DNA from 3 places in the Spirochaeta cellobiosiphila DSM 17781 genome. Region 3 is predicted to be linked to each of the others. Evidence: riboswitches for the same ligand, from Rfam matches in the RefSeq annotation. Region 3 holds a riboswitch; each other region holds the start of a gene.
What was found. Region 3 has a riboswitch for cobalamin ahead of K345_RS0117285 (ABC transporter substrate-binding protein). Riboswitches for the same ligand answer to the same signal wherever they lie in the genome.

Region 1: another riboswitch for cobalamin. It lies ahead of K345_RS0111585 (sirohydrochlorin cobaltochelatase); the one in region 3 lies ahead of K345_RS0117285 (ABC transporter substrate-binding protein).
Region 2: another riboswitch for cobalamin. It lies ahead of metE (5-methyltetrahydropteroyltriglutamate--homocysteine S-methyltransferase); the one in region 3 lies ahead of K345_RS0117285 (ABC transporter substrate-binding protein).

What each region holds. Positions count from the first base shown of each region.
Region 1 covers NZ_KE384555.1:279,091-282,373, forward strand. The annotation lists gene K345_RS0111575 (precorrin-8X methylmutase) at 1-189, opposite strand, end outside; gene K345_RS0111580 (cobyrinic acid a,c-diamide synthase CobB) at 199-1,593, opposite strand; adenosylcobalamin (AdoCbl) riboswitch at 1,675-1,816, shown strand; gene K345_RS0111585 (sirohydrochlorin cobaltochelatase) at 1,924-2,739, shown strand; gene K345_RS0111590 (ABC transporter substrate-binding protein) at 2,739-3,283, shown strand, end outside.
Region 2 covers NZ_KE384557.1:284,732-288,014, reverse strand. The annotation lists gene K345_RS0116325 (DUF2798 domain-containing protein) at 119-592, opposite strand; gene K345_RS0116320 (GNAT family N-acetyltransferase) at 807-1,301, opposite strand; adenosylcobalamin (AdoCbl) riboswitch at 1,474-1,616, shown strand; gene metE (5-methyltetrahydropteroyltriglutamate--homocysteine S-methyltransferase) at 1,619-3,283, shown strand, end outside.
Region 3 covers NZ_KE384558.1:147,359-150,641, forward strand. The annotation lists gene K345_RS0117280 (FecCD family ABC transporter permease) at 1-607, opposite strand, end outside; gene K345_RS0117285 (ABC transporter substrate-binding protein) at 604-1,500, opposite strand; cobalamin riboswitch at 1,531-1,664, opposite strand; gene K345_RS21695 (type 1 glutamine amidotransferase) at 1,728-2,426, shown strand; gene galE (UDP-glucose 4-epimerase GalE) at 2,762-3,283, shown strand, end outside.

The DNA of each region.
Region 1 (3,283 bases), on a different contig from region 3:
CCTCTTAATAGCATCCACACCAGTCATAATGGCTTCATGAGTCATATTGAATGTCTTGGCAAATTCCACATCGCCCGTCGTATGGGCAATTCTTATGATGATTTCCCTTTGTTCTGGAGTGACATCGAGAACACCTAGACGATCTTCTATAATCTGAAAACTTTTATTTGTTATACTTTGGCCATTCATGAATGCTCCTTATTCTTTGTGATCCCAGCAACTTTGAAGAAAACCTTCCAGCACCTGGGGATTTGTTGCAAAATGCAGATGTAAATATCCTGCCCAGGTTTGATAGCGAAACAAGCCATCAGGGACAACTTCCGGACTATCTTCCTTGGTTAAATCCAGCATGTGATTCAACTCTTCAGTGGTATTCTCCCTCTGTGACCAATGGAACAAATGCCCCGTGAGGGATTGTCCCTTTGGCCCCATCCAGGAATCTGCTTTTAATTCTCCTGTATAATATCCTAAAGCACGAAGGCCTTTCTTCATAATCGTCCGCCCAGGAAACACTCCGACCATGGGATACTCCTCTCCTTCCTGGGTTACCAGGCTATCCAGAAGGTACATTAATCCACCGCATTCCCCCCAGATAGGTCTGTTATTGAGAGCCCAATCCTTAATGCTTCTACGCATGCTAGTATTCTGGGATAACTGATGGGCAAAAACTTCCGGATAACCTCCCCCTAAGTATAAACCATCTATTCCCGGGGGAAGAGCATCCTCTTCCATCGGACTAAAGGGAACGAGCTGAGCCCCAAAATGACCAAACATATCCAGGTTGTCCTGATAATAAAAATGAAAAGCCTTATCCAAAGCGTAGGCTATTTTGACAGGATAAGTTTTGGGGGGGCCAGGTGATGATTCATAAACAGGACCTAAAGGTGGAGCTCCTTCAGCTATTTCCTTAATCAAAGACCAATTAATATAAGGTTCCACCAACTCTAATAAAGCATCATAATGGGGAATATAGTCATAATCTTCCCAGGCAGGAATCAAGCCCAGATGCCTTTCAGGAAGGGTTAATTCTTTTTTTACGGGTATGCTTCCTACAACAGGAAGACCTGTCGCCTTTTCCACAGCTCTAATGACGAGAGCTTCATGACGAGTACTGGCAACACGATTTAAGAGAAAACCTGCTACATTAACGTCCGGGTCAAAGACTTTATACCCTAAGGCTAGGGCCCCAGCTGAACGAGCCATGGATTTGACATCCAGAATCACTATAACCGGGGCTTTTAAGGTTTTGGCAATATGAGCCGCGCTTCCCCTTTCATCTAATGAGCCAGCCCCATCGTACAACCCCATAACTCCTTCTATAATATTAAGTTGTGCTCCTTCAGCGTGTTTTTGAAAGAGAGCTTTAACTTGTTCACCAGACATCAATCTACTATCCAGATTAGCACAACTTCTACCAGTGGCCATAGCATGATAAGAGGGGTCGATATAGTCGGGACCGCACTTAAAGGACTGGACCTTCAGCGACCGTTGCCAATACCTTTCGATGAGGGTGCTAAGGAGGGTTTTTCCGGAACCAGAGCGGTCAGCACTAATTACAATACGGGGATAATTCTTATTTATGGAGTCTACCATCTCTTTTAACTTAGAAAAGGAATCAAGATTTTGTCAATCGTTCTTTTCTACCTAGACTAATCCTACTTATATCCAGTAGTGTTGGTAACACAAACATTCCATTATAGGGGAATCCAGTGAGAATCTGGAGCGATCCCGTCACTGTAAGTCACCCTGTGGTGATAAGTCAGGCTACCTATAGGGAATGAATAATAACAATCTTCGCGGAAGGAGAGTTATTACCCGTCGCTTTTTGGACTAAGGTAGTCTCTTGTCCCGTATAAAGGAAGTTCCATGAATAAATCAGTTATCTTATATTTGCTTCCCTTATTATTTCTGATAGGAGTGGGTATGAGTTCATGTCAAAGCAATAAATATACTTCAAGCAATAAGGAAAAACCTGTTATTGTCATAGCGGCTTTTGGGAGTAGCTATGAGAGTGGCCAGAAAAATCTTGAAGACTTTGATATAGCAATGAGAAAAGCCTTTCCCCATAATGAAGTGACATGGGGATTCACATCTTCCTTTATTGTTAAAAAACTTTTAAAACAAGGCAAAACCACTCTCTTTGCGAGTGAAGTTCCTATTCGAAAGATTGATCAAACGCTAGAAGATTTAAGTCTGGTTGGTAAGAAAAATATTGTCATCATTAATTTTCTTCTTATGGTTGGATCGGAATATAGACAAGTAATGACTTCTCATTCTTCTGAATTAAATATCAAATACGTTCATCCCCTCCTCTACTATCCTGAAAACATGCCAAAGATTATAAAGGCCCTGGAATCAGAATTCGGAGATAAGGATGAACTCACTGTCATTTGTGCTCATGGTAATGAAAAACATCCAGAATATAACAAAGACTTCGTACAAATGAATAATTACCTAAAGGAGCATTATTCCCATAGCTATGTGGCCGTTATGGAAGGGAATCCAGAGTTTGAAGAAGTGAAAGAAGTGGCCCAAAAGAATGACTTTAAGGCTGTCCGCTTCATTGCTTTCATGCTGACCTATGGGGACCATATGTCAAATGATGTCATGGGGGAAGAAGAGGATTCCTGGAAAAACCAACTAGGACTTCCTGCTACAGCCACAGGAGGTTTGGCAAGCATAACTCCTATCCAAAAAATATTCATTGATAAAACAAAATCAGCCATCAAGGAATTCTAATGGAATCCTTTAAAACAACGGCTTTCATACTAGTCATCCTCCTTAGCCCTTTTATTCTCTTTGGAGGAGGACAACAAACACAGGATGAATCAGAGTCCCAAGATCAGCTACAGTTTGTAGACGGAGAAGGATCGACTGTCCCTGTTAAACTCCCTGTGGACAGAATCGTAGTCTTAAACTCAGGGCTAAGCTCCTTAATTGTGTCCTTAGGGCAATCAGATAAAATTGTTGGCCGTGATTCTTATTCAACCTTTCCCTCCTCATTAAAAGGAATACCTGTTGTAGGAAAGAATTCTGCCCATCCCAATATGGAAAGGATATTAAGCTTGAATCCCCAGGTGGTTCTGGCAGATGCTATGTTCAAAGATGAGCTGATTGCAAAACTCCAGAGCTTAGGAATATCTGTACTGATAGAACAAACGAGCGCTCCCTCTCTGACAGCAGATATGATTACCAGATATGGAGCTTTACTGGATTGCAGGGATAGGGCAAAGGAAATCGTTAACTACCTGGCAAAACAGGACAAACTCATCGCTGACAAAGT
Region 2 (3,283 bases), on a different contig from region 3:
ACTTTTTTTTAACTATCATTAAATTCCTTTAGGAGAAAAAAGAAATACAGCAAGTAATTATAGATACTACTGTCTTTGAACTTCCTCCCTGCCAATAAGACAAGGAGGATATTAAGCTTTAATTAATACATCCAACAGGAAATAATTTTCTAAAACTAAAACGTATAATGGGTCCTGCAATTATGATTTGAAGCGGTAAAGCCACAATAAAGTTCTTAGGTATATTACCAAGCCAAACAGCAACTGTTCTATTGGAAAAACCTACATTCTGAACGGCACCAAACAAGGACATAAAGAAACACATTCCAACAACCATTAAGGTAGAAATGAGTAGCATAAGTACTATCTTTTTCTTTCTATCATCTACTTTTGATGCAATTTTAAAAGCGAGTCCTTTAGCAAATATTGATACAATAAACCAATCCAGAATAAAAGCAATAATATAGGCCAGGGGAAACCCTAACCAGGCATGGCTTATGGTTTCTAGTGAATAACCAGTAGCCATTCCTATATTATATATACTCATGGTAAACACCATAAAAGCGCACATTAAGGATGTAAAAATAAGGCTTTCTCGTTTGTTTATGGGCATAAATCCTCCTAAGAGGGGGATAATACCAACATAAATTAATCTTTTCAACATATATATTTAGACAATTCTAAATATTTTCAAGCAGGGCTTTTACTTGGTAGGAAGAACAAAATAAAGTCAATCCCTCTAGCTTAATGACCAGAAGAAAAATAAGGACCTACTCTTATAAATTATAAAAAGAGGTCCTTATGTTCAACAGAACAAGTGCATCCGATCAGGACTCAGTATGATAATAAATAAAATCCATAGGCTTATCCCCATAGACTTCTCTTTTAATCGAATAGGATCCCTGTGTTTCCTGAGTTATAACCTTTGTCCAGAACTCATATGCCCCTTTATTATTTGGCAAAACTCTTGTTATCCATTTACCAGGATGTTTATGAACAACCTGAATAAACGCTTCACGGCCCACACCCTTATGCTTGAACTTACGTAATACAAAGAATTGTCCTATATCATTGTATTCTTCTCGATCAGGATAAGGACGAATGAGAACAAATCCAGCTATCTCACCATCAACCATAATATGATAGGGATAATGCTTTTCTTTCGTCCAGTATTCATCTAATCGACTCACTTCTTTCGCCACAGCAAAGGAACCTTTCTCATCAGGAGAGAAACCTGCATATTCGGACATGTCATAAACATAATATGGAAATAAATTCTGAATAATCTCATCATGAGGTGCTGGAATTAGTTCTAACTTCATAGTGAGGAGGTTATTTAATTTGCTATTTTTAATCAACTATAGAGAATGATGTCATACTGATGCTTTTAGGAAGATCATAATCCAAGTCGGATATTATACTATGTATACATTTATCCGATTCTATCCTATAGTTTGTACAGATTAACTAATAAAAGGGAGGGATCAAAATCTCATAAGTATTAGGGAAGTTTACCTTATGGGGAAGTCCTGTGAGAGTCAGGCACAGTCGCGCTACGGTGTGGAACAGTTTGTTCCAAGTCCGATTACCAGGGTAACTTTAGAAAAATTTTGTCGCGTCAACAAAAAGGAATATTACAATGTCTACACAAACCTATCTAACAGGGTTCTCACGCATAGGAGAACACCGGGAATTAAAGAAAGCTCTAGAACAATACTGGTCAGGAAAGATAAGCTTCCCTGAACTTGAAGAGTTAAGTAAAAAACTTAGAGCCAAACACTGGACTGAACAATCAGGTCAAAAAATCGACTATATTAGCTCTAATGACTTTAGTTACTATGATACCATGCTTGATACTTCAATCATGATCAATGCCATACCGGAAAGATTCCGTGATCTCAGTCAATACGAAGATATCTATTTTTCTATGGCTAGAGGCAATGCCTCCTCAACCGCGATGGAAATGACCAAGTGGTTCAATACAAATTATCATTACATTGTACCCGAATTAGATAAACGAACGCCCTTTCAAGCTAATATAAATAAAATTCGTACAGAGTATAGAGAGGCCAAGGAACTTGGTATTCAAAGCAAGATAAACCTCATCGGACCTATTACCTACACAGGATTATCCAAAAGTTTAGACACAAGTGATCCCTTTGATTACTACGAGTCAATCCTGGAGACCTATGTGAAAGTAATCCAGGAGATATCTGAACTAGATGATTCCATTATTCTCCAAATTGATGAGCCCATTTTGGTCAAAGATCCCGCCCCAAAGCTTCTAGATCTTATAATTCAGACTTACAACACATTAGCTTCTGTCAGTACCAAAATAAAAATCATAGTCATGACCTATTTTGAACAAGCTAGTGAAGCTGTTCCTTTATTAAGCCAAACTCCGATTTGGGGAATTGGTCTGGACTTTATTCATGGAAAAGATAATCTGCAAAGCCTTAGTTCCATAGGAGATAAGGTTTTAGTTGCCGGGATCATTGATGGTCGTAATATTTGGATATCCCATTATGATGAAGCCCTAAAACTAATAGAGAGTATTAGAGAACAAGTGCCTCACAACAAGTTATTGCTATCCACATCCTGTTCCCTCCTGCATGTTCCCTATTCCTTACGTAATGAACCCCAGGAGGCTCCTATCAAACAGTGGCTCGCCTTCGGAGTAGAAAAACTGAAAGAATTAGTTCTACTGAAAGCTATCCTGGAGAATGATAATACATCCGAAACGAAAGCGGCCCTCGAAGAGAATCGTAATATCCACAAAAATAAACTTGTATCTTCTCTCATTCATAATGACAAGGTGCAACAAAGAGTTAGTAAAGAGGGAAATCGGGACCGAGAAGGTAACTTCCATGAGCGAATTCAACTTCAAAGACAGCAATTCAACTTACCCTCACTTCCCACTACAACGATAGGAAGCTTCCCACAAACGAAAGAATTGAGAAAGATTCGTAGAGATTATAAAAAGAAACTCATCACCAAAGAAGTTTATGAATCTTCTCTCAAGCAATACATAAAGGAATGTGTTGAATTCCAGGAAGAAATTGATTTAGATGTACTCGTTCATGGGGAACCGGAACGAAATGATATGGTTGAATACTTTGGAGAACTACTGGAAGGATTTCATTTTACTTCAAATGGCTGGGTTCAAAGCTATGGAAGCCGTTGTGTTAAGCCTCCCATCATATATGGGGACATTAGTCGTCCTAAAGCTATGACAGTGGAATGGATAAGCTATGCCCAGAGCTTAACAAAGCGAATTATGAAAGGAATGTTAACCGGTCCTGTA
Region 3 (3,283 bases):
AAAGAAGACAAACCTTCATCCAGGAAGAAGAAGAAAAGCTTCCAAAAGTCCAGAATAGAATATTTTCCACTAAATCCCTGTTTATGTACATAAAGAAACTAATTAAGGCTGACAGCATAAAGCTAAGAGTCATCCCAGTGAGAAGCAGAGTCGTTGTTCCTCTCCTCGACAAGCCCTGTGCCAGGGACAGGCCAAAGAATGCTGTTAATAGAGCCCCTATGAAAGCAGAACCCTGTAATAGCACTGTAGTCGATAAGCCACAGATAATAACAACTGTCACCCCGAAGGCCGCTCCTGATGATAAGCCCAATACATAAGGATCCGCCATTGGATTACGAAATAATCCTTGAAGCGCTGTCCCTGATACTGCTAATGCCCCTCCTACCAGAAGGGCTAGTACTATGCGGGGAGCTCTGACATTAAGAATAATAATATCCGCAGGGGTAGTGGACTTAGAGACTAGAGGATAATTGAATTGTTCTTTTATTATATGGAAGACTTCTACGGCTTTTATATCAGCCGTTCCTATGGTGAGAGATAATAAGCTGCTAAAGAGAATAAGAATGATTAGTAGAAAAGATATCTGCCAATGGTTAAGTTTAATCATTCAAAGCTTTCAGGATGGATTATGGTTACAAGATCTACAAAAGCTTGAGCTAATCTAGGTCCTTGTCTATCCAGTATATTACTATCAATAGTATAAATCCTTCCCTCTTTTATTGCCCTCAAATCCTTATACCCCTCTGTATTGGACAGTCCTTCTTTTACATTATAGTACTGAGAACAAATAATGATGTCAGGGTCCTGTTCTACAATCTTTTCAAAACTATAAGCCCAGCCATCCAGATCTTGGGCAATATTGATTCCGCCTGCTTCCTGGATCAATTGACCGATAAAGGTATTACCTCCAGCAGTGAAATCCCCTTGTTGTCCATAAGCTACCACATAGTAAACTTTAGGCTTGTAAGAATTGTTAATTCTTCCTGCGGCTTGATCTATGGTTTTCTTCATCTGAGTAATAATCTGTTCTGATTTTTCTTGTTTATGGAGTAGCGTTCCTATTTGACGAATCACCCAGTAGGTTCCTTCAATACTGTCTTCACCTTTAAGGATTAATATAGGGATATTAAGATCTTCCAAGGCTTTCAGTGTATCCTTTTGAAAATGTGTGGAGGCTATTACCAAATCTGGTTGAGCCTGAATGATACTTTCCATACTTGGATTCCTGAGTGATCCCATGGAGGGGATTCTAAGGGCATCTTCCGGATAATCACAATAGTCAGTACGACCTTTTAGTTTATCCTGGCTTCCTAAGGCATATATGATTTCTGTAATGCTGGGAGCTAGAGATACAATTCGATTTATCTCTGTTGGAATATTAACCTGTCGTTCATAGCTATCGGTAAAAACAGTTGTTGTTGCAGGATCCTCTTTTTGACCAGTTGACCAGCTTTGTAATGATATTAATAGGAATAAGAAAAGGGAAATTGTTTTCTGCATTAAGCCTCCTGTCTATACTCCGTAGACAATGCCAAGGTAATAGATTAGGCAGGTATTCTGACTTTCATATTCTCTGGAGAATATTTCTACAGTGGCGGGACCGTGCAGGATTTTGACCTGCTTCCCTTTTAGCTCTGATAAGCACCTAACTTAATCGTATCTTATTGTTAAGCATATCACTTGTCAATCTTTACAGTTTTAGTAAATACCATTTATACTCTTGAATTATGACAACATATATTCTGAAGAACATAGATAGGGAAGGTCCCGGTCTCATCGCTGAGTATCTAAAGGAAAAAGGAAAATCTTTCCAGGTTATTGAGCCTGATGCTCTAGTTGATTTTACCTTACCATCAGATCTGGAAGCTCTTATTATTCTTGGTGGTCCTGCTAGTGCCAATGATCAGACAGAGGATATGGTTCATAAAATCGATATTGCTCGTGAAGCTATGAACCAAAATCTTAAAGTTCTTGGCATTTGTTTGGGCATGCAAATCATGACCAAGGCGAAGGAAGGCAAAGTTGTTCCTCTTGGTAAGACAGAAAGGGCTTTTCGTGATAGTGAGGGCAATTGGAATCCTCTTTATCTCTTGGACCAGGGGCAGGATAATCCCCTCTTCAGTAATATCTCTAATACCATACCAGTCTTTCATCTTCATGGAGAAACTATTGTTCCTAATGAACAGATCCAATGGCTTGGTCAGGGTGCTGATTGTCAGTATCAGGCTTTAAGTTTTGGAGAAAAAGCCTATGGATTTCAATGTCATTTGGAGCTGACTTTGGACATGCTTAAAGCTTGGTTAACAGAGGATCCTGATCTTGTTGATCTTGATCATGATCAGATTATAAAAGATTATCTAAGTGTTGAAGAAGTCTATAGAACTCAATGTTTTTGCTTATTGGATAATTTTTTTAACCATATTTGATAATCTTCCTGTGTTATACCCATTGTGGAAACAAAAAAATCTCCTATCTCTAAGGGATATTGATCAATGAGGGAGAGGGTTTCTATTGCTGGGGTTTTCTGTGTCCAATAACATTCACATAATTGATTTAACAAAGTGTGCAAACCGCGTTTCTCTTCTGTGTATGAATTGAAGTAACCCATATAAGGATCTATGGAATTATACCAATCTTTGATTCTATAGGCCATGTGTCTACTTAGATCGAAGGTAATAATCATAAACTTAAGTAAGTGGACATAATCTAAATGAGGTTATATCATACACCTAGTGTACGCGCGTACATTCAGGAGGTTAGAATGAAAAAGTTACTAATAACCGGAGGCGCAGGATATATTGCTTCCCACACTAACATTGAATTGCTCAGTGAGAGCTATGATCTGGTTATTGTTGACAATCTATGTAATTCAACTACCGAAGCTATCAAACGGGTTCAAGACATTGCCCGTAAAGAAGTTCGTTTTTATGAAGCAGACATTCGGGATGGAAAGGCTTTAGGTGAAGTCTTTGAAAAAGAACCTAACATTGATGGTGTTATTCATTTTGCCGCTTTAAAAGCAGTTGGTGAATCTGTTGAAAAACCACTTAAGTACTATGAAAATAATATTTCAGGCTCTCTTGTCTTATATCAGACAATGAAGAAATATGGAGTCAAGAACATTGTGTTCTCCTCCTCTGCCACTGTATATGGGGATCCCGCATCAGTTCCTGTTGATGAGAGTTTTCCTATTAAAGCAACAAATCCTTATGGACATACAAAAACGATGATGGAGCAAATCCTTATGGATACTGCCCACGCTGAAAACTGGAATGTTGTCATC